Regions from separate parts of the Candidatus Rhodoblastus alkanivorans genome, predicted to be linked through region 2. Evidence: predicted binding sites of a transcription regulator. Region 2 holds the regulator's gene; the other holds the start of a gene.
The links. Region 2 encodes LexA, which represses DNA repair genes until DNA is damaged. Its sites were predicted from a motif close to TGTTCNNNNTGTGTTCNG; they were not measured.

Region 1 (14,367 bases), 1.1 Mb from region 2:
GGGGCTTTGTTGTGATGGATTTTCGATATATGTTTTAGGATTTTAGAGTCCAAGGGGTTTCTTGATTACTTCTGAGCCAATGTCAGAAATTATTTTTATCGCTATATCGTAAGCACCTTTTGTAAGCTTTGATAAAAGCCCTTTCATTCGGATTGCGGCACTGTTTGTAGTATCTTCACTTGTTAACGCTTCCGAAACAATCTGCGGGACAAGCCCTCGCTCTGCTTCATCCAAATCATTTTGAATGACTTGTATCAAACGTTTCATTTCGTGGCGACGAGCCTCCCACTTTTCGCTCGATGGAGGTGTATCGTGGAAAAACATTATTGTTTTGGCTAAGCGTAGGAGTTCTGCCCCTGCCTCGGCGTCATAAGGTTGTTCTTGGAATTTGGCGCAAGCTCGGCGTAATGCGGCGATTTCCGGTCCATATGCTGAAGAAAATGCAGGTGCGGAATAATGATGCACGTCCTGAAAAAGTTTCACGGCGGCAATTGAAAATGCTTGCAGGAAATCAAAACAGGCGTCGCTCAGCACGAAACTATACTCCACTTGATAGCTTTCTGACCGAAACATCGAAGGTATGGTGCGGGCGGCCGGGCTCGAACCGGCACGGCCGAAGCCGAGGGATTTTAAGTCCCTTGCGTCTACCAATTTCGCCACGCCCGCAGCGGCCTTGTTATAAAGTCGGGCGTGGGCAGCGGCCAAGCGGAATTTCCGTCATTCCGTCAGTGAAAATCCCGCGACTTCGGAATGACTCGCACATTGCGCGGGTGGCGGGCGCGGTCTGGATCGCCGCGCGCCGATTCCGACAGGCGCGAGAGTTCGTCGGAGCGATCGTAAATCCGCCGCCCCAGAAGATGGACCACGCCGGCCCAGCTCTTCTGGATGCGCCCCTCCACCGCCATCAGCCGCGAAGCCATGGTCGGCTTGCGATAGAGTTCGAACAAAGTCGAATAAAGCGCGACATTGACGACGCCGGTCTCGTCCTCCAGCGTGATGAAGATCATTTTGCCATTGCCCGGCCGCTGCCGCACGATAACGAGACCCGCCGCCTTCTTCCAGGCGCCGTCGCGGCAGAACGGAAGATCGCTGGCGCGAATAAAATGGTCGCTCGCAAAGATCGGGCGTAAAATGCGCATCGGATGCGCGCGCAAGGACAGACGCAGGGTCTGATAATCGGCGACGACCTGTTCGCCGATCCGCAAATCCGGGAGTTCCGGATCTGGCTCGGCGCCCAGTTCCTCGACATTCGCCGCGGCGAACAGCGGCAGAGGCTTTGCCCCCGGCAGACGCCGCGCCGCCCACAATGCCGCGCGACGGTCGAGATTTTTTTCCGGCGCCAGGGACAAGGCGCGACAGGAGCGGAAGGCGTCGGCGTCGGCGATAATTTTCAGGCTGCGGACGGAAAGCCCGGCGCGGGCGGCGCAGGATTCGAGCGTTGCAAAACCCGTTTCGCGCACAGCGATGAGATGTTCCATCTCCTCCTTGACCAGCCCGCCGATCTGGCGAAAGCCGAGCCGCAACGCCAAGGCGTCGCCCGCCTGTTCCAGCGTGTTGTCCCAACACGAATGATTGATGTCCACGGGGCGAATTTCGACGCCATGCTCGCGCGCATCGCGCACGATCTGGGCCGGCGCATAGAAGCCCATGGGCTGCGCATTGAGAAGAGCGCAGGCGAAGACCGCCGGATGGCGGCATTTCAGCCAGGCGGAAACGTAAACAAGCTGGGCGAATGAGGCGGCGTGGCTCTCAGGAAAGCCATAAGAGCCGAAGCCTTTGATCTGCTCGAAACAACGCTGGGCGAAATCGCGCGCATAGCCGCGCGCGCACATGCGCTCGACCATCATCGTCTCGAATTCGCCGATGGTTCCGAGATGCCGGAAGGTCGCCATGGCGCGCCGCAGGCGATTGGCCTCTGCTTCAGTGAATTTGGCGGCGACCATGGCGAGGCTCATCGCCTGTTCCTGGAACAGAGGCACGCCGAGCGTCTTGCCGAGCACGCGATGCAATTCGTCGGGCGGGCCATGTTCCGGCGCCGGCGACGGGAAGCTGACCTTCTCCTCCCCCGCTCGGCGGCGCAGATAGGGATGGACCATGTCGCCTTGGATTGGACCCGGCCGCACGATCGCGACCTCGATCACCAGATCGTAGAATTTGCGCGGCCGCAGATGCGGCAGCATGTTCATCTGCGCGCGGCTTTCGACCTGGAACACGCCGATCGAATCGCCTGTGCACAACATGTCATAGACAGCGCGGTCCTCGCGCGGGACATCGGCGAGGCCGATGCTCAGGCCTTCATGTTGCGCGAGCAAATCAAAACCCTTGCGGATGCAGGTGAGCATGCCGAGCGCGAGAATATCGACCTTCATCAGACCGAGCGCGTCGATGTCGTCCTTGTCCCATTCGATGAATGTGCGGTCGGGCATGGCGGCGTTGCCGATCGGCGCCAAAGAATCCAGACGCCCGCGCGTCAGGATAAATCCGCCGACATGCTGCGAGAGATGGCGCGGAAAACCGAGAATCTTGCGCGCGAAAAACAGGACCTGCTCGATGATGGGATTGTCCGGATCGAGGCCGGTTTCGCCGATATGTTCCTTGTGCAGGCGCGGCGGCCCATAGGCGCCCCATTGCAGCGAACCGAGCGCGCCGATCATGTCCTCCGAAAGCCCGAAAACTTTGCCCATGTCGCGCAAGGCGCTGCGCGGGCGATAGGAAATCACTTCCGCCGCGAGTCCGGCGCGCTCGCGGCCGTATTTTTCATAGATGTGCTGGATGACCTCCTCGCGCCGCTCGTGCTCGAAATCGACATCGATATCCGGCGGCTCGCGCCGCTCCACGGAAATGAAGCGCGCGAAAAGCAGGTCGTTTTCGGCGGGATCGACGGAGGTGATTCCGAGCACATAACAGACCGCCGAATTGGCGGCGGAGCCGCGTCCCTGGCACAGAATATTCTTCTCGCGCGCGAAAGCGACGATGTCGTGAATGGTGAGGAAATAGGGCGCGTAATCGAGCTTCTTGATCAGCGCCAGTTCCTGATTGAGAAGGTCGCGCACCTTCTGCGGCGCGCCTTGAGGATAACGTTTCGGCAAAGCGCGGCGGACCAGTTCCTCCAGCCAGGCCTGCGGCGTCCAGCCGGCGGGAACCGGCTCGTCAGGATATTCATAGGAGAGTTCGCGCAAATGGAATTGCGCTTCCTTGAGAAAATTTTCGATTTCCTCGATCGCCTCCGGCGCATCGACGAAAAGCCGCGCCATTTCCTGCGGCTCTTTCAAATGCCGCTCGGCGTTGCTTTCAAGACGCCGTCCGGCCTCGGCGAGAGTCACATGTTCGCGCACACAGGTCAGCACGTCCTGCAAGGCGCGATCTTGCCGGTCGGCATAGAGCGCGTCGTTCTGCGCCAGCAATCTGACGCCCTGTGCGCGCGCGATGTCCCGCAGGCGCAAAAGACGGCGGCGATCCGCGCCGTCGCGCGGCATATTGGCGCCGAGCCGAACGCGGCATGAGGCTGCGCGCAGACGCGCGATGGTTTGTTCGAGAATTTCGAAAGTCTGCATCGGGAGAACGATCAAGAGCAGGTCGCCGGCGTCGGCCGTGAGATCGTCGAGCGCGAGAAGACATTCGCCCTTTTTGGCGCGGCGTTTTCCGAGCGTGAGCAGGCGGCACAATTGGCCCCAGCCGGCGCGATTGGCTGGATAGGCGGCGACATCCGAAGCGCCGTCGGAAAAGACGAGGCGCGCGCCGGCGAGAAGCTTGAATTTTTTCGCGCGCGCGGAAAGCTCGCCGCCGGCACGCGCAAATTCCTCCAGCGCGCTGAGGGCACGCACGACGCCGGCCACGGAATTATGGTCGCACAGGCCGAGCCCGCCGTAATTCATGCGCAGCGCGGCGCCGATCAATTCCGCCGGCGGCGAGGCGCCGCGCAGGAAGGAATAATGGCTGGCGCAGACAAGTTCTGAGTAATGGCTCACGCGAACAGCCCATGCAAAAACCAGCGCGGCATGTCGTCGCCGCGTTCGTAAAGGCCACGCCGGAACAGCCAGAACCGCCGGCCCTCGATATCCTCGACACGGTAATAGTCGCGGGTCGGCTCCTGCATCCCGAAAACGGACCAATCCGGGACAATGCGCTCCGGCCCTTCGGCGCGCAAAATCTCGTGCATTTTCCGACGCCAGCGGAACCGCGCCGGGGGGCCGTCCGGGGCGAGCGCCAGAACCTCGACCGGCTGGGGCGGATCGAACAAGGTGAGCGGGCGCGCCGGAGGCTCGCCCGCCCGCGGCTTGGACCAGGTTTCGGCAGCGGCCGCGGCGACGGGGACGGCGCGGCTTTCGCGTTCCGGCTCATGGGCGTCGCCCTGCATGAAGCGCAAGACGCGCGCGCGGCCGAAACGCGTCGTCAGACGATCAAGCAATTCGCCGAGTTCCCGCTCGGCTTCCTGCGTTTCGGCGGCGGCGAAATCGCCTTGCGCGGAGTCGAAATTTTCCGCGCGCGGCACGGCCAGGCGCAGGGCGTCGAAACCGAACCCAGGATCGAGCGGATCGGCCAGGGAATCGAGCTTCTCATGAAACAGCAAGGCGAGGATTTTCGGGTCGCGCGTTGGCTGCAGGGTTTCGACCGACAGCCGCCGCACAAAACCGTCGGCGCGGAAAAAACTCGCTTCGAATAAACGCCCGCCCTGGCTGCGCCGCTCCAAAAAAACTTTGGCCTCCTGGATCAGATCCATCAGAACGGCTTCGATGGACTCGCTTTGCGCCAGAGGCTCGGCGAAATGCCGCTCGACCATGCAATCGGGCGGCGGACGCAAAGGCGTGACGCGCACATCCTCCCGTCCCAGCAAGCGCTCGATTCTATGCGGAAAATCGGCGCCGAAACGCGCTGCGAAAGCGCGCGCGGGACGGCAGGCAAGGTCGCCGATGGTTTTCAACCCGGCGCGGCTCAGGGCGAGCAGCTTATCGTCGTCAAGCTCCAGAGCGGCAAGCGGCAGGCGGGCGGCGGAGGCTGCCGCCTCGTCAGGAGAAAAGACGCCGCCTTCCGAAAAACAGGCCAAAGCGCGCGCGCAATCGGGCGTCTGCGCGAGAGCCGCGCGGGCGGAAAAGCCCAATGCCGCCAGATCCTTGCATGTAAGGGACGCAAGCCCGGCCTCGCCGCCGAACAAGTGAGCGCAACCCGTTACGTCGAGAACGAGGCCATGCGGCTCGTCCAGAGCCGTCAGCGGCGTATAGCGTTCGCAATGCGCCGCCAGGGAAAGAAGGAGTTCATGATCCGCTCTGCGATCGGCCTCGGCGACGGCAAGCTGTGGGAGGCGGGCGCGAGCGTCCGCCAAGGTCAGGCCGGGCGCAAGTCCCTGGCGCAAAGCGGCGGGATTGAGCGCATAAAGTCTTTGCGCATTGTTTTTCTTTTCGACCAGCGCGAAAGGCGCCGCCTCATCCGGCGCGCCGCCAGCCTGGCGGGAACGCCACCGCTCCGTCGGCAGGAAAGGCAGGAACAGAGCCAGATAGCGCCGCATTGTAAGTCTCGGCGGTTTCGCGAAAGAAGCCTCGGTCACGCTGCCACTCCAAACGCCAGGAACAATCGGCTGCGCCGCCGCGATGGCGCAGCAGCGTGACGAAAAAACGCGGCGCGCCCGGCGCATTGGCAAGCAAGGCGCGGGAATTTTGCGGGCGCGCGCGCCAGCGCGAAACGGCGGCGCTGGGCGGCGCCCTTGTCGCCTCGCCGGCGCAGATCCGCAGCAGGAAAAGCGTGACGCCGGACGATTCCGCCAATCGCGCCAAACGCAGGGTCGCGGTGAGATCAAGCGCGCGCGGCGCGCCGAAAATTTCGATCAGGGCGGCGCCGAGACCCTTGCAGCGCGCGGCTTCGACCCCCGCGCGCAAGACGGCCTCGGCGTCGCGTCCGCGCACCAGCGATAAGCCAGCGGGATCGGCGCCAAACTCCGCCAATCCGACGCCGTTCAGCCGCCCGGTCTCGCCGTCGAGAAAATCCTGCCTGGCCCAGAGCAGCGGCCGCCCCGGCGCCGCGCGCAGGGCAAGGGCGAGGCCGAAGCCGGCGGCGGCGGACCAGTCGCCGCCGCGCGGCGCCAGCACTTCATGCAGGCCGGCGCGCTTCAACCCGCCGCCGAGAGCGGCGTCGACCTCCGCCGCGCCCAGAGAGAAACGTTCGGAGCGCTCCAGGGACGCGGCCCGAAAACCGCCCTCGCGCCGCGCCTCGATTTTGGCGAGCGCCAGACGCAAGGCGGCCAAAGTCTTTGCGCGGGGCGACGCATCGCCACGCCACGCATTGATCGCATGCATGGGCCAATCCAATGTTCCTGTTATGTTCTATAACAAAAACCGAAATCCATCCAGAGTCAAGCAGAGTCTCGGGAGCGCCAATCGGACATCCGTGATGTTTCTCGACGCCTTCGTCGGATCAAAACGCAAAAAAGCCCCGCCGCCGGCGTGAGCCGGACGGCGGGGCAGATGAGGTACAGCCAGATGGATCTCAGACGGGGCTAAACCCCGAAACCAGCATTCGTTCGCGCGGCGTGCAGTTCTCGCGTCGTCGCGTCCAGCGCCTTGCGCAACTCGACGACTTCCTGACGCAGGCCGTGGATTTCATCCTGTTGCGCCTGTATCCGGGCCGTCAGCAAATTAACCTGTCGTTCCCATGAATCGAGCACGGCCTTGACACGATCGTTGACTGCCTTTTCGAATTCGCCGGTCCGGCCGGCGACCAGTTCTTCTGCCTCGCTTTCCGTCTTGCGCGCCTGGGCGAGCATCAACTCGGACTCTGCATCCGTCTTTTTGTGTCCGAAAAAATGCTCAAGCAGTTTTTGCAGAAGAACCGGAGCGCCCAGAACGCCTAACGCCGTCGCCACAATATTCCACCAGGACGGCGCCGGTTGCCCGAGGCTGTCAGCCATGGTCATTCCTTTCGGCGGCTTCGCCGCTCTCTTGTCCGCAACTTTGAGGAAACGCGGCTATGCCGCCGCGAGGAAGAAGAAGAGGAGCAAAACCAAGATCGGAGCGAGCAACTCCATCGTCATTTCATTTCCTTGCGCGACAGGATGCGCTTGACCTGCGCGGGAAGCAGCGGAGCCGGCGACGCCGTTCCGACGCCCTTTTCATAGGTCCGCGCCCCGGCAAGCATGGCGTATTGCGCCGCCATGATCGCATAGCTCGACGGATCGAGCGGCGCGGCGTAGCCGGTCGCCGCTACGATCTGATAAAGCGTCAACAGCGGGCCCGTCAGCCACATTTGCAATGGCCGAGCGCCGGCGAAGAAAATCTTCGACCAGATCGGCATGTCGACCGCCAGATAGGCCGCGTTCTGGTCGGCCTGCAATTTCGCGAAATCGAGCGCGCTCTGGAGATCATCCTTGTGCCTGCCCTCAATCGCCTGAACCTTTACCGCTGCATTCGGATCGGCGCCGATCTTCTCGGCCAGTGCGGCAGGATCGTCGGCCGCGCCGCCCACCACATCCGCCAGGCTGTTCAGCACGACGGGCAGAACCATATTAAGTGGAAAAGGCGCGGCCGTCGAAACGGTCGAGCCAGCGCGAAAAGCAGCGCCGAGGATCGGGGCGCCGGCCTTTTCGACAGCGTTCGCTAGGGGGCCGAGGGTTGAAAAATCAAAGGCCATAGACCGCATCCCAGAAAGATTGGCATTCGGCCCAGGCCATCAAACCGACGGCGCATTGAATCGCCACAAGCATGTCACGCCCCCTTCGCCGCTTTGGTCAAAGCCTGCGCCGCGTCGCTATGTTTTTTTGCCGCCAGCGTGAGCCAAGCGACCGCGCCGACAAGGGCGACGCCGCCAACGACCAGCGCTGCGGCGCTGCTCGCGCCGACAGTCGCATGAGCGGCCACGATCGGACTGACGCCCTGCGGCACGGCCGGCGCGGCGACGAGGGCCGCGCTGCTGGCGATACTCCCTTTGATGGCCGCTTTGGCCTTTTCCTCTTTCACGGTCTGAAGCAGGGCGCCTTTCAGATCGGCGAGCGCCGCTGCCGCCTTTTTGGTATAGGCCAGCCGCCGCGCATAGCCGTTCTCGCCGCCGTTAACCAGTTTGGTCACAGTCTGGATCAGCCCACGGTCGGCGTAAGCGTTGATCCCGCGCTTCTTCCAGAACCACGCCGCGACGAGGGCCGCCGCGGGGAAATCCGCCGCGCGCGCGGGATCGGTTTCGAGCGGCAGCCCAAGCGCCGCGCCTGCTTGCCTGTAATTGGCGCGGCCGGTGAGCTGGATAACCCCGCGGCCCTTGAAGCGCGGCCCATCGCCAGGCTGGGTGTTGCCAAGGTCCTTGCGGCCATTATAGGCCTTCCCGCTCGCATATTCTGTCGTCGTGGCGAAGCCCGCGCTTTCCTCCGCGCATTGGCCGATGAAAGCCGCGAGCCGGTTCGGCGTGGAGATGTCGGCACAGCTGATGCAAGATTGCATGGCGTCGGCGAAACCCTCGATTATCGAGGGCTTGCCATGCGGACAAACGGCAAGAAGAACCTTGCGGAAATCAGTCATTGCGGCGCCCTTGCGCTGATGTGAGAGGTGAGCTCGGCGATCGTCCGGTCCTTCGACTGCGACCCACGCGACGATCCGACCCAATAGCCGACGACAGTGGAGAAGGCGGCGATCACGCCGCCGCCGAGCTGGTTGAGATAGGTCACCTGCCAGTCGGCAAGCGGCGCCGAGCGTGTGACGACAAGCGCCGTCACGGCTCCGAGCAAAAGAATGACGAGCGCCGACACGATGGCCGACGCGAATGTATTGTCGCGATCCATTCGAAGTTTCCGGAGAGCGGGAGCGCCCCCGCGTCACGAGGGTCCCCGAAGACGAATTGTTGGGGAAAAACCGGCGCAGGCCGAGCTTATGGCGCGCAGTTCGCGACGCCGGCGTTGCCGGTCACCGAATTGCCCTGGCCCGAGGCGCAGACAATCGGCGTCGGCATGGCGGAAGCGTCATTCCCGCTAACCAAGGCGTTGTTCGTGCCGTTCGGATCGGCCGTAAGGCTAACCCCGATGGCGCTTGTTGCGCCTGACGCCGGCGCGATCGTGTTCCCGGTCACCGATACGCCAGAAGAATTTTCGATGGAGATACCGGCCTTGGAATTGTTGATCCCTGTGATCGTGTTATTGGCCACAAAGGCGTTGGCGGTCACGTTCGATCCGGCGCCGAGCGCGATCCCGGCTGGGCTGTTGCCGGCCACAATCGTATTGTTTCTGATTACCGTACTCGACGTTCCATCCAGAGCGATCGTAGCGCCTGGCGACGCTATACCCACGCGAGGAGCCCCGAGCGTGTTTCCGATGATCGTCAACCCTGTAACCGAACCGATCGCTTCGATCGCATCCTGATAGACGTTGGTCATCGTGACATTGCTGATGGTCACATTGGTGGTATTCGCGCTCGTCGCCGCGCTGCCGCCAAATGGAACCGTCCCAACGCCAAGACTCGGCAGGTTGCTCGAATACATCGAACCATCGAATGAGCCGCCGTCGATCATGACGTTCTCCGTTCTCGCTGTGCTGTTGCCTACGCTGGCAAACCAGAGTCCATATCCACGAATATTTCGATAAGTAATATTCTTGCAATAATATTGATCCTGGCCAACCGGCATCGGCGCGTTAACGAGAATCACGGCCGAGCCATCGGATTCGCCATAACTGTCTTCGTAGAGTAGGCCGTCAGTGCTCGTATTGTAAAACCAGGTTGCCGAGTTGTTGCCCGGCTGGCAGGCCTGAAATGAGGCGTCGCCGGTCTGGAAATTGAGGTTGTGGAACCAATCATTCGCGCGCATTCCCGGCGACGTTGTGACCAGAGGCACATTGCCGAAGTGGCGGATGCCCGGATTTCCCGGCGACGAGACGGTATTTCTCAGCACGCCGTAGGCGATTTCCTGGTCGCTGCCGCGCAGAAAGGCGAAGCCACCCGATCCGTCGATCATGAAATATTTGAACTTGAAATGATCGACCCAAAGCTGCATCACGCGGACAGTGCTCGTCGGCGTGACGAAGCCGAAGTTCATGCCGTAATACTGGACATTCGCGATCGGCGCGGTGTCGGTCGTGCCGACCGGCATCATGATCGGATAGTCTGCTGGCGTCGTTATCGTCGATTTCAGCCAGCAACCGGGCTGCTGCCAGATCGTCAGGCCGCTTTGCCAATGCCAATTCCCGCTGAACGACACATAGCCGCCATGCGGACAATCGGCGATAATAGGCTGGTTTGCCGGCAGCGCGTTGAGCGCCGCCGTGTTGTCGGTCGTCCCGCTGTCGTCGCTGATGCCAAGCATGGACCATCTGACGGCATTGGCGAATTGCTCCTGCCATGCGGTATCGACGGAGAAAATCACGCCGGCGCGGACGTCGACAGAAACAACTGCGGCGACGATGCAGGCGAGAATCGCGACATATTTTTTCATGACGCGCGCCCCTATTGCTTGGTGGAGTAAAGCACTCCGACAGAACTTGCTCCGGTCGCAGGAGCGGACGCGCTTGTGGTCACTTGAACCGCCCACGCCTCACCAGCCGCGATTGCCGCCGTATGCGCTGTGTCTGAGCAGCTATTTGACGCCCCCGCGACAGTGCATGTGATCCCCGTTGCCGTCATCGACGTAGGCGCTCCAACATAGAGGGTGATCGTATCGCTATTCCCCGTCCCGGGCGCATTCGCGACATGAACTTGAAGGTTGGATAGGCTGCCGCCTGTCGGCGCCATTGCTTCATAATTCTGGTTTGCGCCGCCCGACCCGGGCACTGTAAAATACGACGTATTGGCGGGGACACTGAAAACCCACCCAAATGGCGTTGACGCAGGAACTCCCCCTACGGGATAGTAGGAAGTCCAAGTCGCGGCGCCTGGTGAAACGCTGGTCGCGGTCCACAAATAACTGGTGGAAGCATTGAGCCAGATCGAGCCTACGGCATAGCCCTGCGTGCTGTCGTCCGTGGACGTTGGATCGCGCGTCGTGGCGTTGCTTTTGGTCGGCTGAACGCCGGAATCTTGTATCTGGTTGGGGCCTGGGCCGCCGACGACCATGTCGCCATTGGAGAAGGTTCCGTTGACGCTAACGGATGGCGCCGGCGTTCCTGCCGGGACGGCGAATGCGTTCGATGTCAGCGCCGCGAGGACGACAACGGGAAGCAGATTTCGAAGCTTCATCTCGCGCCTCACTTGAGGTTGTAATAAGTGGCGGACGCCGTGGTCCCGGCGACGACGATCTGCATGCAAGCGAAAGGAAAGGTCTGCCATCCGGCCGAGACCGGGATCGTCGCTGTCGAACTGTCCGAAAACTGAAATGTGACGTTGCCGGCGACAGTGCAAAGAACGCCGACCGAGCGCGCCGCCGCATAGATCGTCCCAGGCGTCATGGCGACGGCGCCGGCGAAGGGCGCGCTTTGCGTGTCATAAACCGCATTGGTCGTTCCGGGCGTCGTCTGATCGACGCCGATTCTGCCAATCACGTTGGAGCCGGCGGGAAGCGCGGGAAGCGACGATACGCCGACGCTCTGACCAGTCCATGAAACGGAAAGCGTCCCCGTCAGAGTTTTCCAAATTGCCGAGAGCCAGCCCGTCAGCCCGGCCCCGCCGGACGGCATGGATATGCCGGAAATCGGCAATCCGCCCGGCTCCGCGACGGCGTCCGAGGCCGGCGTCACGCAAAGGCTCGACGCGCCTGGCTGGGGACCGATGGGGGTTGAATTGACCGGGATGAGATTCCCGTTCGCGTCTTTCAGATAATAGACCGTCATAAGTTCACCCCAAGGTGAAGAGAAAGGGCGTCGAGCCGATGTATTGGCTGTTCACCACATGGGAACAATCGAGGTTCGGGACATAGGCCGCCTGGGCGTCCGCAAGGATCGAGAACAGGCTCTGCTGAACGCTTGCCGGCATGTTGGCGATCAGGGCCAGCAGAGCGGCGCCCGACAGGCTGGACAAGGCGTTGGCCGGGCCAGCGGGCGAACAGGACGTGACCGAGAAAGACGCCGGCTGTCCGACCGTGAGCGTCGAATGGGCGAAAAGGTCGCGCGTATAGGCTCCATCGCTCGCGAGAAGCATGAAAGGGAACCGACCCGTGGGCCAGATCTTCGCCGCCGCGGGCATAAAGAACGTCAGAGAATTGCCGGAAACGGCAATTCCGCCGCCGCTCGCGCTCGTCAGCGGCGGAAGCATCCCGACCCGAGCGGTAAATTCGATCCCCGTCAGGTCGATTGGCGTCACGCCGTCGGCTTCGAAGAATTGCAGCGGCGGCGGAGCGAAATCCTCGTCCCCCTCGACGCTGGCGACGACCTGTTGCAGCGACAACAGCGAAATGTTTGACATCGACGCCTCACCTCAATAACGCGTCGCCGCGACGGCGGACGCGGCGTTCACGATCACGGGCGAGATCTGCTGGTTTTCGAGCCATTGACCATATGAGCCAGGATGAAGCTGGTTCATCATCAGGGGATCGTTGGCGAGCGTGGTCACCGCCGAGGGAAAGGGACCGCCTCCGGCGCTCTGCTTGTGGATCAGCGCATAGAGGCGGCTGTCGCCGGAAAACGCCTGATATGCGCCAAACAGGACATTGCTCGCATCCTGCGCCGCCTGTGCCAGAGTGAGGCCGCTCCACACGCCGACTAGCGCGCCACTCGAAGTTTGCGGATAATCCATGTAATAGCCGGTTCCACCGGAGCCGGTCGCAGGATCGTCGGCCGTAAGACTGTTCGGCGAATAGAGAATGACCTTGGCCGAAGGCATCGCGCTGAACGTGCCGTACCAGATCGTGGCGAATTGTTCCTGCGCGGTCCCCGAGAAGCTTCCCGGATTGCTCGGCATGGCCAGCATGAAATGCGTCGCGTCGATCACGCTGGCAAGCTGCCAGGTTCCGTTGAAGGCCGTGTTGGACGAACCGGAGATGGTCACGGCGACGCCACCGCCGGAAAAACTCTCGCCGCCTCCCGCTGTCGAGAACTGATGCGGCGCGCTGGTCGTCACAGTAGCGACGCCGGAAGACCAGGCGATATTCGAAACCTTGTACGGCGCAGCCAGCGGAGACGTGTAGGACTGCCCGGCGATCGTGCCGTTCTTCACCGCATCGACGAAGGTGTCGACCAGCGTCTCAAGCCGGTTGGTCATCGACGGCGGATCGACGGCGACCAGCCCCTGGCGCACGTCGTTGATCCCGGCCGTCAGCACCACGACATCACAGTTCTGATAATAATTCCCGGTCTGCAAGGCGCTCGTGGTCGAAGGCGAGCCGGCTCCTGATCCGAGGATTTGCCCGAGAGGCCAGGTCACGCCGTTGAGATCGTTCAATATGTCGGCGAGCCGGAAGCCGTTCGACCCCATGTTGTAAATGTTGGTGTAGGCGTTGAGCGCGCCGGTCTTGCTCAGACCGCCGAGATAATTTGAGCTGCCGTTGAGATAGCCGGCTGTCGCAATCGCGGTCGTGCTATCGCCGACCATGCAGACATTGACGAGCTTCTGCTCCTCCCATGCGATTTCGACGCGAAGCTGCGCGCCGGCCGGCAGCGTCACGCCATTCAGATTGACCGACAACGTGTAATTCGCGCCGTAACGAAGAACCATGCTTTTCGTGCGCAAACTGCTGAAGTCGAACACGACCGGCGTCCCGGCGCTCGTCCCATTGGCGCCGCAAACGATATCCTGTTCGGAGACAAGAGACCGCGTGCCGGAAAGGCCGTTACGCGACGTCGGATTCGCCGTCCAATATTGCACCGTGGCATAGGGACCGGGGTCGAAAATATCGTGTTTGGTCAGGCCGCCATTGCTCGTCGTCAGGGTCGTATATGATCCCGTCGAGAGGTTCGATCCATTGGTGAACTGGAGCCGGACAGGAAAAGAGCCGCCCGAGGTCGAAAGGCAGGAAACGCGCACCTGCTTGACGTAGCTCGTGGGCCCGAACTGGCTGACGCCATAAATCGCGGCGATATCGGTCGGCGTTGCGGCGGGAGTGAACAGTCCGGTGTCGGCGTTATAGGACGGCCCCGAACTCTCCGACGCCTGTCGTACGCCTCCGTCAGGCGCGGTCCAGTTGGTCGCTGCCGCGGTGGGCGGAGGCGGCGGAATCGGTGGGGCTCCGGCGAACGCCAGTCCGACGGAGGAGAGAAGCGCGATGAGCGCGGCAAAGGAACGCTTAGCCATCTCAGTTCCCCGTAAAATGCAGCGTGTCGACCGCGTTGGCGCAAACCAGATAAATCATCGAAAGGCTGGTCGAGCCGTAGGAGATCGAGGCGCCAGGGGTGAGCGGATAGCCGGTCGCGGCCGTAACGCCCGGACCCCCGATGTAAATCTTGCCGCTGTTCGAGGGGTCGGCGGTCAGAACGACACCATTGGTCAGGGCGCCGCCCGGCAGAGGCGCGGCGGAGGCGGAGCAGGACTGGACGCCGGAGAC
Region 2 (14,367 bases):
GTCGTCCAAGGTCACCTTCATCAATGGCTGGCCGGTCCAGCAACAGCCTTGTATCGCCGTCGGCAGCAACAATATGATCGTCCGTTCCTCGGTTGGCCTCGGCCTGATTTGGGCGTCGCCGATGGGGCCGATCCGCTTCAATTATTCCTTCGTCCTGTCGAAATCGCAGTACGACATCGAACAGCAGTTCAGCTTCAGCGGCGGCACGACGTTCTGAGCGATTCATGCGCGAATGCAAGGGGCGCGGCAGTCAGCCGCGCCCTTTCTTCTTGGTCGATGTTTCGGGGCTCCCCGCGCCCGCGCCCGGATCATGATCCTGAAAAGTGGCCCCCGGTTTTCCGGAGAGATCATGATCAATCAACGCGCGACGCGGCAGGCCGCGGCATGCGGAGCGGGCGCGTCACTTTTCTAGGGAGCGATTCTTGGAAGAAATGAAGTTCTTTCGCCGCGCGGTCGCGCCGACCCTCGCGGAAATCGTGGAATGGACCGGCGCCAAGCCAGCCGGCGAAGTCGATCTCAACGTCAAAATCTTCGACGTGGCGCCGCTCGACCGCGCCCGCCCGGGCGATCTCGTTTTTCTAGACAATCCCAAATATGCCGATCAGCTGGCGCAAACCCGCGCGACGGCCTGTCTCGTCTCGGAGCGTTACGCCGATCGCGCGCCGGCCGGCGTGGCTGCGCTGGTGGTGCGCGAACCCTATCGCGCCTGCGCCATGGTCACAGCCCGAATCTATCCCGAGGCGGCGCGGCCGGGTTCCTGGTTCGACAGCCATGGCGTCTCGCCCGGCGCCAATGTCCATCCGCTGGCGCGGCTGGAGCCGGGCGTGATCGTTGATCCGGGCGCGGTCGTCGGTCCCCATGCCGAGATCGGCGCGGATGCGGTGATCGGCCCCAATTCGGTGATCGGCCCCCATGTCCGCGTCGGCCGCGGCAGCACGGTCGGAGCGGGGGCGACCGTCGCCAACGCCCTGATCGGGGACCGTGTCATCATCCATCCCGGCGTTCGCATCGGCCAGGATGGTTTCGGCTTCGCCATGAGCCCGCGCGGCCATCTCAAGGCGCCGCAGGTCGGCCGGGTCATCATTCAGGACGATGTCGAAATCGGCGCCAACAGCACGATCGACCGCGGCGCCAATCGCGACACAATCATTGGCGAAGGCGCCAAGATCGATAATCTGGTGCAGATCGCCCACAACGTCGTCGTCGGCCGCCATTGCGTCATCGTCAGCCAGGTCGGGATTTCGGGTTCGACAGAACTCGGCGATTTCGTCGTCGCCGGCGGTCAGGCGGGAATCACCGGCCATTTGAAGATCGGCATGGGTGCGCAGATCGCCGCGCAGTCCGGCGTCATGGCCGATGTCGCGCCGGGAGCCAAAATGGGCGGTTCGCCGGCGCGTGACGCGCGCCTCTGGTTGAAGGGCGTCGCCGCGCTCGATCGCATGGTCAGGCGAAAGGGGCGGGATGATTGAAGCCAACGAGCTTTTGGCGCAGTCAGAGCGCGCTGCGCCAGCCCAAAAGCGATTTTGGGTCTGGCCTTCGGCGCCAATGTGTCGTTAATGCGGGCTGTTAACGCCTAACATTCGATGATTGTGGAACGGAATATGTCGGATCAGGTCGAGACCTTGGAAACGATCGATATTCAGAGGCTGATGCAATTATTGCCGCATCGCTATCCTTTTCTCCTGGTGGACCGCATCGTTCAGGCGCACGGGGACGAATTTGGCGTCGGCATCAAGAATGTCACTGTCAACGAGCCGCAATTCACCGGCCATTTTCCGGATCGGCCGGTTTTTCCCGGCGTGCTGCTGATCGAGGGCATGGCCCAGACGGCGGGCGCGCTCTGCGTCAACGCCAAGCTCGGCGGGGCCAAGCCGCCCCTGGTCTATTTCATGACGATCGACAAGGCGAAATTCCGCAAGCCGGTCGTGCCGGGGGATCGGGTGGAATTCCACATGAAGCGCATCAATCAGCGCCGAAACATCTGGTGGTATGAGGGCAAGGCGATGGTTGACGGCGCTTTGGTCGCTGAGGCCGAGATCAGCGCCATGATCATCACCGACACAGACAAGCAGGGCTGATCCATGGCCATCCATCCCACCTCCCTCGTCGAGGACGGCGCAAAACTGGGTGACGGCGTCGAAATCGGCCCCTTCTGCCATATCGGTCCCAAGGTGACGCTCGGCGACGGCGTGGTGCTGAAATCCCATGCGGTCGTCAACGGCCACACGACGATTGGTCCGAGAACAACCATCTATCCTTTCGCGTCGATCGGCTATGAGCCGCAGGACCTCAAATATCGCGGCGAGGACACGATTCTGTCGGTTGGCGAGGATTGCGTGATCCGCGAGGGCGTCACCATGAATCCGGGCACCGCCGCGGGCCGGGCGGCAACCGTGATCGGCGATCGCTGCTTTTTTCTCGCCAATTCCCATGTCGGGCATGACAGCCGCATCGGCAACGATTGCGTCTTTTCCAACAATGTCATGATCGCCGGCCATGTCACCATCGACGACTGGGTGATCTGCGGCGGCGGTTCGGCCATCGTGCAATATGCGCGGGTTGGCGCGCACGCCTTCGTCAGCGGCATGACCGGCATCGGCGCCGATCTCATCCCTTTCGGATTGGCGTTCGGCAGCCGCGGCTTCCTGATGGGCCTCAATCTGGTCGGGCTGAAACGCCGCAATTTCGGGCGCGACGCGATCCATGACCTGCGCCGCGCCTATCGCGCCTTGTTCGCGGCGGAAGGCACGCTGAAGGAGCGCGTCGAGGACGTCGCCGAGGAATTCTCCGAGAACGCCGAGGTCATGATGATCGTCGACTTCATCCGCTCGGGCGGCGATCGCGCCCTGTGCATGCCGGAATTGGAGCGCGTCGCGCTGTGAGTGGAAAGGTCGCGCTCATCTGCGGCGCGGGCCAGTTTCCCCTTGTCGCAGCGCGCGCCGCGGAGGTTCGCGGGCAGGAGGTCTTCCTTCTCGCCCTCAAGGGCATAGCGAGCGAAGGAGTCGCGAATTTCCCCCATGTCTGGCTCGGCGTCGGCCAGCTTGGCGCGGCCTTGCGCGAGATCGAGGCGCGCGGGATCAAGGACATCTGTTTCATCGGCGGTCTCGGCCGACCCGAATTCGCCGATCTTCGTCCCGATTGGGGCGCAATCAAGCGCCTGCCGGACATTTTCCGGTTGTTGAAAGGCGGCGACGATCATGCGCTCAAGGGTGTCATAAAGCTGTTCGAGAGCGAGGGCCTGCGCGTGATTGGCGTCGAGACCCTGGCGCCGGAACTGGTCGCCGCCCCGGGCGAAATGAACCGGCTCGCCTTTCCCGCCGAGATGGCGGAAGACCTCGCCTTCGGCCATGACTGCCTCGCAGCGCTCTCGGCCTTCGACTGCGGCCAGGCCCTCGTGCTTGCAAAACGCCGGATTGTCGCGCTCGAAGCCGCCGAAGGCACTGACGCCATGCTGCTGCGGGTCGCCGAATTACGCGAAAAGGGACGCTGGCGGGCGAAGGGACCCGCCGGAATGCTGATCAAGGCGCCGAAAAAGGGTCAGGATTTGCGCGTCGATCTGCCGGCCATGGGGCCCGAGACGGTGGCCTCGGCGGCGAAGGCCGGGCTGATGGGCATTGCGGTCGAAGCGGGCAGGGTGCTGATTCTCGACCGCGCGGCGGTGGCGGCGCAGGCGGAAAAAGCCGGCCTGTTTCTTTACGGTTTTTCGCGGGAGACGCAGGTTTGAAAATTTTCGTGATCGCGGGTGAGCCCTCGGGCGATTTGCTCGGGCAGGGCCTGATCCGCGCCTTGCGGGAACGGGTTCCTGGCGTCGAGATCATGGGCGTCGGCGGCGACGCCATGACGTCCGAGAATTTCGTCAGCCTGTTTCCGATGCATGAGATTTCGCTGATGGGCGTGCTGCCGGTGCTCGCCAATCTGCGCAATGTGCTGCGGCGGATCGACCAGACGGCCCGCGCCGTGATCGCTGCGCGGCCGGACGTTCTGGTCCTGATCGACAGCCCGGATTTCAACCATCGCGTGGCGCGGCGGGTGCGCAAAATCCTGCCCAACATGAAGATCGTCAATTATGTCGGGCCGACGGTCTGGGCGTGGCGGCCGGGGCGGGCGAAAAAAATGCGCGCCTATGTCGATCTGATTCTGGCGATCTTTCCTTTCGAACCCGAGGTTCACGTGCGGCTCGGCGGCCCGCGCTGCGTCTATATCGGCCATCCTTTGATCGAGCGGCGGGACGCGCTGCGGGGCGATGACGAGGCCAAGAAGAAGGGGCCGATTCTTGTGCTGCCCGGATCGCGCGCCTCGGTCGTCCAGCGCATGGGCGACGCCTTCGGCGACGCCATCGCCCGACTGGACGCGGCGTATCCCGGCCTGGACTATGTTCTGCCGACCTCTCGCGGCTTGGCGGCGCGGGTGGGGGAGATGATCGCGCAGTGGCGCGTCAAGCCGCGCGTCGTCGTGGGCGATGACGAGAAATATGCCGCCTTTCGGGCCGCGCGCGCGGCCTTGGCGGCCTCGGGGACAGTCACTCTCGAACTCGCCTTGTCGCGGACGCCGACGATCGTCGCCTATAGAGTTCCCAAGATCGAGGAGTTTTTCGCGCGCCGCCTGATCCAGGTGAGCATGGTGGCGCAGCCGAACATCATTCTGGGCGAAAAGGCCTTCCCGGAATTGCTTCAGGACGAGGCCAACGGGCCGTGGCTGGCCGAACGCCTCGCGGAAATCCTCGACGACGGGTCCGAGCGGCGCCGCCAGATCGAGGCGATGGGCCGGATCGAGGACCGGCTCGCGATCACGGACGGCAAGCGCCCGAGCGAAAAGGCGGCGGAAGCGATTTGTCAGATAATTCGTTTATAGTTTTGAAAATAAATTGAAAACATCATTGCGATGCATGGGCGCGGTAGGTGCGTCCCATGGATCGCAATGACGGCGAAGCACGAAAAGGCTTAACGCATATTCATGATCGCCAGCGTTTGCTTGCCGAAAGTCTTCAGCACCAGAACACGCGCCCTGGCGTCGCCAAGTCGCGGCTCGTATTTCAAGAAAGGCGTATGCGGATTTTCGTTTCCCGCATAGCCGAAGGCGTTTTGGCCGAGGCAAGCCTCGACGGTCGCCTTGATGTCAGCCAGATCGATCTTGCCAGCCTGACAGGAATAAATGATCTCGCCGATCTTTTTCTTGTCGATGATCTGGCAGGCCCCGAACAGATTCTCGGTCACGCCATAGGTCGTCACCGCCTCGCCTTCTTTCTGCGTCGGCCCGCGCAAGGCCTTGAAGCCATCGGGCGCCGCCGCGATGAGACGGCGGAAGACCCCGCAATCGAAAGCCTTGTCGTTGATGGGCGTGGGGTCGCCGCTCTGTTCGACGAGGCCGCCTTCCTCCAGCGAGTTGGCTTGCGCGAAGACTTGAGCGCTCCCCTGGCCAAGCCAGAGGAGCGCAGCCAAGCCGGCGGCGCGGCAAGCCGCGCCGCGGTTAAAGCGGGAAGAACTCAACGCGACCCCATCATCACATAGTCGCGGCTGGGTTCGCCGGTATAGAGCTGGCGCGGACGGCCGATCTTCTGGCTCGGGTCCTCGATCATTTCCTTCCACTGGGCGATCCAGCCGACCGTGCGGGCGAGCGCGAACAGCACCGTGAACATGGAAACCGGGAAGCCCATCGCCTTCAGCGTGATGCCGGAATAGAAGTCGATGTTCGGATAAAGCTTCTTCTCGATGAAATAGTCGTCGTGAAGCGCGATGCGCTCCAGTTCGACCGCGACATCGAGCAAAGGATCGTCCTTGATGCCGAGATCGTTGAGGACTTCATGGCAGGTCTTGGCCATGATCTTGGCGCGCGGATCGTAATTCTTGTACACGCGATGACCGAAGCCCATGAGGCGGAAGGGATCGTTCTTGTCCTTGGCCTTGGCGATATATTTCGGAATATTCTCGACCGAGCCGATTTCCGTCAGCATCTTCAGCGCCGCCTCGTTGGCGCCGCCATGGGCCGGGCCCCACAGGCAGGCGATGCCGGCGGCGATGCAGGCGAAGGGATTGGCGCCCGAGGAACCGGCGAGACGGACAGTCGAGGTCGAGGCGTTTTGCTCGTGGTCGGCGTGCAGGATGAAGATACGGTCGAGCGCGCGAGAGACGATCGGATTGACCTTATATTCCTCGCAAGGAACGGCAAAGCACATGCGCAGGAAGTTCGACGTATAGTCGAGGTCGTTCTTCGGATAGATGAAGGGCTGGCCGATGCTGTACTTATAGGCCATGGCGGCCAGCGTCGGCATCTTGGCGATGATGCGCATGGTCGCGATCACCCGCTGCTGCGGGTCGGAAATGTCGGTCGAGTCGTGATAGAAGGCCGAGAGCGCGCCGACCGAAGCCACCATGACCGCCATCGGATGGGCGTCGCGGCGGAAGCCGGAGAAGAAGCGCGCCATCTGCTCGTGAACCATGGTGTGGCGCGTTATGCGATAGTCGAAATCCGCCTTCTGCTTGGCCGTCGGCAATTCGCCATAAAGCAAGACATAGCAGGTTTCGAGGAAGTCGCCGTGCTCGGCGAGTTGTTCGATCGGATAGCCGCGGTAGAGAAGGACACCCTCGTCGCCGTCGATATAGGTGATCTTGGATTCGCAGCTTGCGGTCGAAGTGAAGCCGGGGTCGTAAGTGAACATGCCGGTCTGGCTGTACAGCTTGGCGATATCGGTGACCGCCGGGCCGATCGAGCCGTGCTTGATCGGCATTTCGACGGTCTTGTCGCCGAATGTAAACTTACCCGTTTCGCTCATGAGGTTCGCCTTTTCGCTGACGCCGCAAACGGCGCGCCGCCGCGTCCCCGCAACACTATTCGCGGGACGCAAAGCGGCAAAATCGCGTTAATATTGTGCACTGCGAATGAGTAGCTTATTGTCCGGGCAGGTTCAAGATGACAGCATCTTAAACGATAGAGGCGCCTGCGGCGTCGGTGATCCGGCCAAGACTTTCGTCGCAGCCAAGCGTCTCCAGGACATCGAAAATGCCCGGCGACGTCGCGCGGCCGGTGAGCGCGGCGCGCAGGGGTTGCGCGACCTGGCCGAGCTTGGCTCCCGTTTCTCCTACATAGGCGCGCACCGCCGCTTCGGCGGCCGGCGCCGTCCATTCCGGCAGCGCGGCGAGCTTCGGCGCGAGCGCGGCCAGATGGGCGCGACCGGCCTCATTGAGCAGGGAACGCGCCTTTTCGTCATATTCGAGCGGACGCTCGGCGAAGAGGAAGCGCGCGCCGTCCGCCAGCTCGATCAGGGTCTTGGCGCGCTCCTTCAGGCCCGGCATGGCCTTGGCGAGCTGCGCTCGCTTGGCGTCGTCGAGCTTCGCCACAATCTCCTCGCCATTGGGCAGATAGGGCAGGGCGACGATGAACTGCGCCAGCAAAGCGGAATCGTCCATAGCCCGCATGTAATGGCCGTTCATGTTTTCGAGCTTCGCATAGTCGAACCGCGCGGGCGAGCGATGCACCTGGGCGAGCGAAAAGGCCTCGGTCAGCTCGTCGGTCGAGAAAAACTCGCGGTCGCCCTGGCTCCAGCCGAGACGGGCCAGATAATTGCGCAGGGCTTCCGGCAGATAGCCCAAGGCGCGATAGGCGTCCACGCCGAGGGCGCCGTGGCGCTTGGACATTTTCGCGCCGTCTGGCCCGTGAATGAGGGGGATATGGGCGAAGGCGGGAATGTCCCAGCCCATCGCCTGATAGATGTGGGTCTGGCGCGCGGCGTTGGTCAGATGGTCGTCGCCGCGGATGATCTGGGTCACGCCCATGTCGTGGTCGTCCACCACCACCGCGAGCATATAGGTCGGCGTGCCGTCGGAGCGCAGCAGGATGAGGTCGTCGAGGTCCTTGTTGGGGAAGGTGACAATTCCCTGGACCTTGTCCTCGATGATCGTTTCGCCCTCGCGCGGCGCCTTGAGGCGGACCACCGGCTTGCGGCCTTGCGCGATCGCGTCGCTTTCGGCTTCGGTGCCGCCGAGGTCGCGCCAGCGCCCATCATAGCGCGGCGGGCGGCCCTCCTTGCGTGCGAGTTCGCGCATCTCGTCGAGCTCTTCCGGCGTCGCGTAGCATTTATAGGCCGCGCCCCTGGCGAGCATTTCCTCGGCGACCTCGCGATGGCGTCCCGCGCGCGCGAACTGGTAGATGGTCTCGCCATCCCAGTCGAGGCCGAGCCATTTCATCCCGTCGATGATCGCGGCGATCGCCGAATCTGTCGAGCGTTCGCGGTCGGTATCCTCGATTCGCAGCAGCATCCTGCCGCCGGTCTGGCGGGCGAGGAGCCAGTTGAAGAGAGCGGTGCGCGCGCCGCCGATGTGGAGATAGCCAGTGGGCGAGGGTGCGAAACGCGTGACGACGGAATGAGACATTGCGATGAAACCTGAGGCGGCGCGGGGAATGGCCGAGGGAGAGGCCAAGGGAGTGGTCTTGCCGCAGCGCGTTCGTGTAGCATGGGCTTCGTCGCCAGAAAAAGGGGCAATCGCATGGCGTCCGCTCCCAAGGGGCTGACGGACAGGGTTGGTAGCCTTGCGGCGCTGCGCCTCTCGCCCGGCGCCGCGCTCGCCGCCCTGCGCCTGTATTTTGCCGCCGCTTTGGAGCAGGAATGGGATCTGCGCCGGCCTTTCCTGTGGTTGCCGGCGGCGGCGGGCGCCGGCGCGATCTATTATCTCGTCGCGCCGACCGAGCCGGTTCTTTGGGTCGTCGGGGCGACGGCGGTTCTGTTTGCTGCGCTGGCTTTTCTTGCGCACGAGCAGCGTACGCTTTCGGCCGTGTTTGTCATCCTCGCGGCGCTGGCCGCGGGCGAGTTCTCCGGTGGCTGGCGCGCGGCGCGGGTGGATGCGCCAGTGCTGGATCGCATTTACATCGGTGAGCTTGCCGGCTTCGTCGAAGAGGTCGATTTCCGGCCCCAGGGCGCGCGTTTCCTGCTGCGCGTCACCGAGGCCGAGCGTCTCGCGCCGGAGCAGACGCCTTATCGCGTGCGCTTGACCATGCGCGGCGTTCCTGCTTTCGCCGCGGGAGATTTCCTGACCATCAAGGCGCGGCTGCTGCCGCCGGCGCGCGCGGCGCTGCCGGGCGGCTATGATTTTGCGCGCGACGCTTATTTTCAGCGCATCGGCGCCGTCGGCAATGTGCTGGGCAAGGCGGAGGCTCTTCCCGCGCCCCGGACGGCGGACTGGCGGCCGCGCCTCTATGCGGCGGTGGACCGCGCGCGCAACGCGCTGGCGTTGAGGGTCTATGATCGCATAGGCGGCGACAATGGCGCGATCGCCGCCGCGATGGTCACCGGCAAGCGCGACCTCCTTTCGGAAGCGGCGCGGGAAACCATCGCCAAGGCGGGGATTTTTCATATCATCACCATTTCCGGCGTCCAGATGACCCTGGTCGCGGGCATCTTCTTCGTCGGCTTTCGCGGTTTTCTGGCGCTCTTCCCCGCTCTCGCGCTGAACTATCCGATCAAGAAATGGTCGGCCGCGCTCGCCATGCTCGGGGCGCTGGCCTATGGCCTGTTCACCGGCTCGCGCGTCGGCTCGGAACGCGCTTTGTTCATGACCCTGATTCTGCTCGGCGCGGTCATCGCCGAACGGCCGGCGCTTTCCATGCGCAATCTCGCTTTCGCGGCGCTGGCGGTGATCGCTTGGGAGCCGGAGGCGCTGCTTGGCGCGAGTTTCCAGCTATCCTTCGCGGCCGTCGCCGCGCTGATTGCGGTTTACGAATCGCGCGGCGCGGCGAGCGGGAGGCCAAATCCCGCGCCCAAGGCGGTCGGGACCGAGGCCGAGCGCGAAGCGCGGGGGCTCGCCGACCATATGGGGGAAATCAGCCGCCTGCGCGTGTTCGGCGCACTGGCCGCCACCTTCTGCGCGACCTCCGCGACGGCCTCTTTCATGGCCTATGACTTTCATGAATTGAATCCCTATGTGCTCATCGGCAATCCGCTGACGCTCGCGATGATCGAGCTTTTCGCGGTGCCGGCGGCGTTGCTCGGCGCGTTGCTCGCGCCTTTCGGCGCGGACGGTTTGGTTTGGTCCTATCTCGGCGCGGGCGTCGGCATGATCATGACGATCGCGCGTTGGATCGGGTCGGCGCCGGGCGCGACTATCGCCCTGCCGGCTTTCGCGCCCTGGTCGATCGCCTGCCTGACGCTCGCGGTTCTCTCCGCCGTCTTGTGGCGGACGCGGCTGATGAAGCTTACGGCGCTGCCGCTGGTCGGCCTGGGCCTGTTGGGGGCGGCGAGCGGACAGCGCTTCGATCTCGCCGTGGCGCCGACCGGGGAATATGCGGCTTTGCGCGACGCCGGAGGGCGCCTCGCGCTTCTCGGCAAAAGGCGCGATTCCTTTGCCGCCGAACAATGGCTGCGCGCCGACGCCGACCTGCGCCCGGCGTCCGAAGCCGAAGCCGCCGGCCGTTGCGACACGCTCGGTTGCGTCGGCGTAATGCGCAATGGCGAAGCGGCGGCCCTGGTGCTCGACGGCGAAGCCTTCCATGAGGATTGCGCCCGGGCGCAGGTCGTCATTTCGCCGCTCTATGCGCCGAGCTATTGCACGCCAAAAATTCTGCTCGACCGCCGCAAGCTCCGGGAAACCGGGGCGGTGACACTGGCTTTCGGCCCGAAAGGCATGGAATGGCGCACAACCCGCGCGCCAGGCGAGGATCGCCCCTGGTCACGCGCGCCGCGCCGCCGGGCGCTTGCGCCATTGCGTCCCGCCGCCGCGCCGGAGTCGCCCGCGACGAAGGACGATTCGCGGGAATAGCGGGATTGATTATCCGTTCTTGGCGCCATTCGGCGGCACGCCGGGGCCGGCGCCGTAATATTTGTAGGGCAGGAATTTGCCGGACATGGAAATCTTGACCCGGTCGCCCTTGGGGTCGGGCTGGCGCTCGATCGCCATGTCGAAATCGATCGCCGACATGATGCCGTCGCCGAATTCCTCCTGGATCAGTTCCTTCATCGCCGGTCCATTGACCATGAGCAGTTCGTAAAAGCGATAGAGCAGGGGGTCGGTCGGCGGCATCGGCGAATTCTGGCCGCGCATCGGAACCTCGGTCAGCATCCGCTCTTCCGACTTGGTCAGGCCGAGAAAAGCGGCAGACTTGGCCGCGAGCGCCTCGGGAAGGCGCATCTGGCCGAGCAGCGCGCCGACGATCAGCACATCCGCCATTTCGCCGGTCGCTTCGACGATCTGCTGCCATGTCAGGCGTTTTTCGCGCTTGATGTCGAGAATGCGTTCGGTGAGTTGATCGCGGGTCATGCGCATACTCCTTTGCCAGGGACAAAACGCCTTCACAGAGGTTAAGCGTCAATTCCCCGGCCCGCCAGAGAACTGAGCTCAAAATTTGTCCATGGAATAACGCCAGAAATTCAGCGCAGCGACCCTTCCGGCTGTCACTGCGACCGTGAGCTAAAGGCGCGACGGGAAACAATTAACCATCTAACATATTGAAATAATGCATGAGTTTCTTCGTCGCTTTTCCCGTCGTCCGCGAAAACTCCGCTCAATATTTGCGCACGAGGCTCACCAGCTTGCCCTGGATGCGGACCCGGTCCGGCCCAAAGATCCGCGTTTCATAGGCCGGATTGGCGGCTTCCAGCGCGATCGAGGCGCCGCGCTTGCGCAAGCGCTTCAAGGTCGCCTCCTCGTCGTCGATCAAGGCGACCACGATTTCACCCGACTCGGCGGATTCCTGCTTCTTGATGACCACCGTGTCGCCGTCGAGAATGCCGGCCTCGATCATCGAATCGCCCCGGACTTCGAGCGCGTAATGTTCGCCGTTGGACAACAGGTCCGGGGGGAGGGCGATGCTGTGGGACCGTGTTTGCAGCGCCGATATCGGCGTGCCGGCCGCGATGCGGCCCATGACGGGGATGGCGACGTTCTGGCTCGAATCGGAGGGGTCGCCCGCGACGACTGGCCGGGTCTTGCCGAGATTGCCTTCGATGACGCTTGGCGCGAAACGTCCGCCGCGCGGCGCCGCCGGGGTTGACGACTCGGGCAGCCGCAAAACTTCCAGCGCCCGGGCGCGATTTGGCAGGCGCCGGATGAAGCCGCGCTCCTCCAGCGCCATGATGAGGCGATGAATGCCGGACTTCGAGCGCAGGTCGAGCGCGTCCTTCATTTCGTCGAAGGATGGAGGCACGCCGGTCTCTTTCAGGCGCTCATGAATATAACGAAGCAATTCGCTTTGTTTCCTGGTCAGCATGGCCGCGCCCTGTCTAATCTTGCCGCATCCGGCGTTGCTTTGGCGCTTCAGAATCACGCCAATACAAATCATGAACGGAAGATAGATGTTCGCGCTTGGTTCTGCAATCGAAAAGATGTGAGATGGTTGCTGCTGGAGCGCGTAAAATTAATTGCAAATCCCGGAATTCGGTAATTGCACGCCGGGACTCGAAAATCTCTTTAATAACAACCTTGTAGGTGTGTAGTGTTCGCCAAACCGGATTGGCGAACACTCGGCTGATTTTCCGTATGTGCGATGCTGTTGATTTTTCTATACATTTTCAAAAAGGATTGGCGAACATGCTACGCCAAATCCCACGATTGGCGAACATTTTGCCGAACATCAACCGGTCTTGGTTTCGCGGCGCCCAAACGAAAGGTGCGAGACGAAGGGACCGAACGCGCCTTCTGCCCGAAAGCGATCATATCGGGCCTCCAAATCGGCTGTCATTCGGGCCGCCAGTGTTAATGCCTTTTCGCGCTCGTGCTGAGGCGTCTCAGGCCCCAAAGATGGCATAAGGCCAAGCTCAATAAGCGATCCGCAAACAGCGTCATAAAGATCGGAATGGTGCGGTCGAAAGTCGCCATATATAAAATAGTCCGCGTCTATGCGCAACAAATGTGCCAGACGCAAGAAAAAATCGGCAGGAATACGGTTTTCACCATTTATGTAATTCTGAACAGTGCGATACGAAATCCCTAATTTCTCCGAAATTAGTTTCATTGAGACTCGCTTTTTCTTTATCACGGCGCGTAGCGCCTCCGCCAGTCTGGCATCGTCGTAGTCGCTTGCCATATACCGAAATGTGCGTTATTCTGAACAAAATGCACCGAAATAAGACATTAGGCGGCGCAATGCCCAAAATCGTTCGCACCCTCCCTCTCGTAATTACAATTGCCGGGTCAGACGATCTGTATCAGACCGTCCGCGCGGCATTAGTCGCGCGAAATTCCAGCCTCAATGCTTGGTGTAATGCAGCCGGCGTTAACAGGCAAACCGCGGAAAAGGCGTTGAAAGGAGCACGCCACAGCCGACGTGCGGACGAACTTCGTCAGCGTCTCCTTGCAGAACTGTTCCCCGAGAAAGTAGCGTGAGGGACTTCCTTCCCATCGCCGTCATCGCCGACGCAGCAGCCATATCGAGCCGGGCGATTGAACGCGCCATCATGCGGGCCAGCAAGAACCCGTCGGCGACTTGGAACGGCGCGCGCTTGGTTGTCCGGGAAGTCGCCGGGCGCGGCGGCCGCGGCGGGCGTCAATACGAAGTCAAAGTCGATAGCCTGCCCGCCTACATTCAAGAGCGTTTAAAGCGTGTTTCAACCGCGGTTGCAGCTCCAGCGCCCGGCGACATTACGCGAATAGAGCGCGACATTCGCTACGACCTGGTCATGCGGGTTGTTACCCATCCTAAGGGGTCGGAAGGGAGGGCGAAAGCGGCACGCGAAGAGGCGCAACGACGACTCCTTAACCCGCGCACCGGCCGGATGGAATATGTTTCCGTCGCCACGATCATGCGTTGGGTCAAACGCCATGAAGACCAAGCTGAAGCCGGTTTGGCGCGGCGAAAGCGTTCGGACGCAGGCCAAAAGCGTGTCATCCTAACCCAAAAATGGGACAGCTCCGTTCCTTTTGACGATGAAGTCAAGAAACGCATCGCCTCTGAATTGCGGCTTTACATCCGGGGAGAGCACAAGAACCTGGCTTCCTTCGGCCACATCCGCCTGATGGCTGAGCGGAAACTCATAGAGCTTAGCCGCGCCGCCGGCTTTCAAGCATCGGCCGACATTTGCGCGTTGCCCGACAATTTCATCAAGGCGGAACGGATCGCGCGCAAAGCCGGCGTCTTCCTCCGCGATCGCAAGGCGTTCCAAGACGATTTGCCGGGCATTCTTCGCGGCGTGAGCGGCTTGGCGCCGTGCGACGTGATCTACGGCGACGTGCATAGCGCCGACGTGCTCTTGCCCAAAATTGAGGGTTTCCAACGTCACGCGAAATTTATCGCATGGTTCGACGCGGGGACCCAAAGGGCGTGGCTCGATGTCGTCATCCTGGAGGAAGGCAAAGGCGTAACCAACGCCCACGTCATCGAGAGCTTTCTGCGCATGGCCACGGCCTGGGGGATGCCGGGAACGCTCTACCTCGACAACGGGTCCGA

Region 1: K2U94_RS15290 (ImuA family protein) is a predicted target of LexA. The motif match lies at 6,300-6,317, and genes of this name have one in related genera.

The regions. Positions count from the first base shown of each region.
Region 1 covers NZ_JAIVFP010000001.1:3,292,722-3,307,088, forward strand. The annotation lists gene K2U94_RS15270 (DUF2321 domain-containing protein) at 43-534, opposite strand; tRNA gene K2U94_RS15275 (tRNA-Leu) at 582-666, opposite strand; gene K2U94_RS15280 (error-prone DNA polymerase) at 726-3,968, opposite strand; gene K2U94_RS15285 (Y-family DNA polymerase) at 3,965-5,503, opposite strand; gene K2U94_RS15290 (ImuA family protein) at 5,421-6,287, opposite strand; gene K2U94_RS15295 (hypothetical protein) at 6,488-6,898, opposite strand; gene K2U94_RS15300 (hypothetical protein) at 7,018-7,617, opposite strand; gene K2U94_RS15305 (glycoside hydrolase family 19 protein) at 7,692-8,492, opposite strand; gene K2U94_RS15310 (hypothetical protein) at 8,489-8,752, opposite strand; gene K2U94_RS15315 (right-handed parallel beta-helix repeat-containing protein) at 8,839-10,392, opposite strand; gene K2U94_RS15320 (hypothetical protein) at 11,141-11,722, opposite strand; gene K2U94_RS15325 (hypothetical protein) at 11,727-12,293, opposite strand; gene K2U94_RS15330 (SGNH/GDSL hydrolase family protein) at 12,306-14,117, opposite strand; gene K2U94_RS15335 (hypothetical protein) at 14,119-14,367, opposite strand, start outside.
Region 2 covers NZ_JAIVFP010000001.1:2,233,897-2,248,263, forward strand. The annotation lists gene bamA (outer membrane protein assembly factor BamA) at 1-217, shown strand, start outside; gene lpxD (UDP-3-O-(3-hydroxymyristoyl)glucosamine N-acyltransferase) at 423-1,469, shown strand; gene fabZ (3-hydroxyacyl-ACP dehydratase FabZ) at 1,602-2,078, shown strand; gene lpxA (acyl-ACP--UDP-N-acetylglucosamine O-acyltransferase) at 2,082-2,882, shown strand; gene K2U94_RS20635 (LpxI family protein) at 2,879-3,724, shown strand; gene lpxB (lipid-A-disaccharide synthase) at 3,721-4,851, shown strand; gene K2U94_RS10530 (hypothetical protein) at 4,941-5,438, opposite strand; gene gltA (citrate synthase) at 5,483-6,769, opposite strand; gene gltX (glutamate--tRNA ligase) at 6,918-8,366, opposite strand; gene K2U94_RS10545 (ComEC/Rec2 family competence protein) at 8,481-10,745, shown strand; gene cynS (cyanase) at 10,755-11,243, opposite strand; gene lexA (transcriptional repressor LexA) at 11,488-12,192, opposite strand; gene K2U94_RS10560 (helix-turn-helix domain-containing protein) at 12,556-13,008, opposite strand; gene K2U94_RS10565 (hypothetical protein) at 13,304-14,367, shown strand, end outside.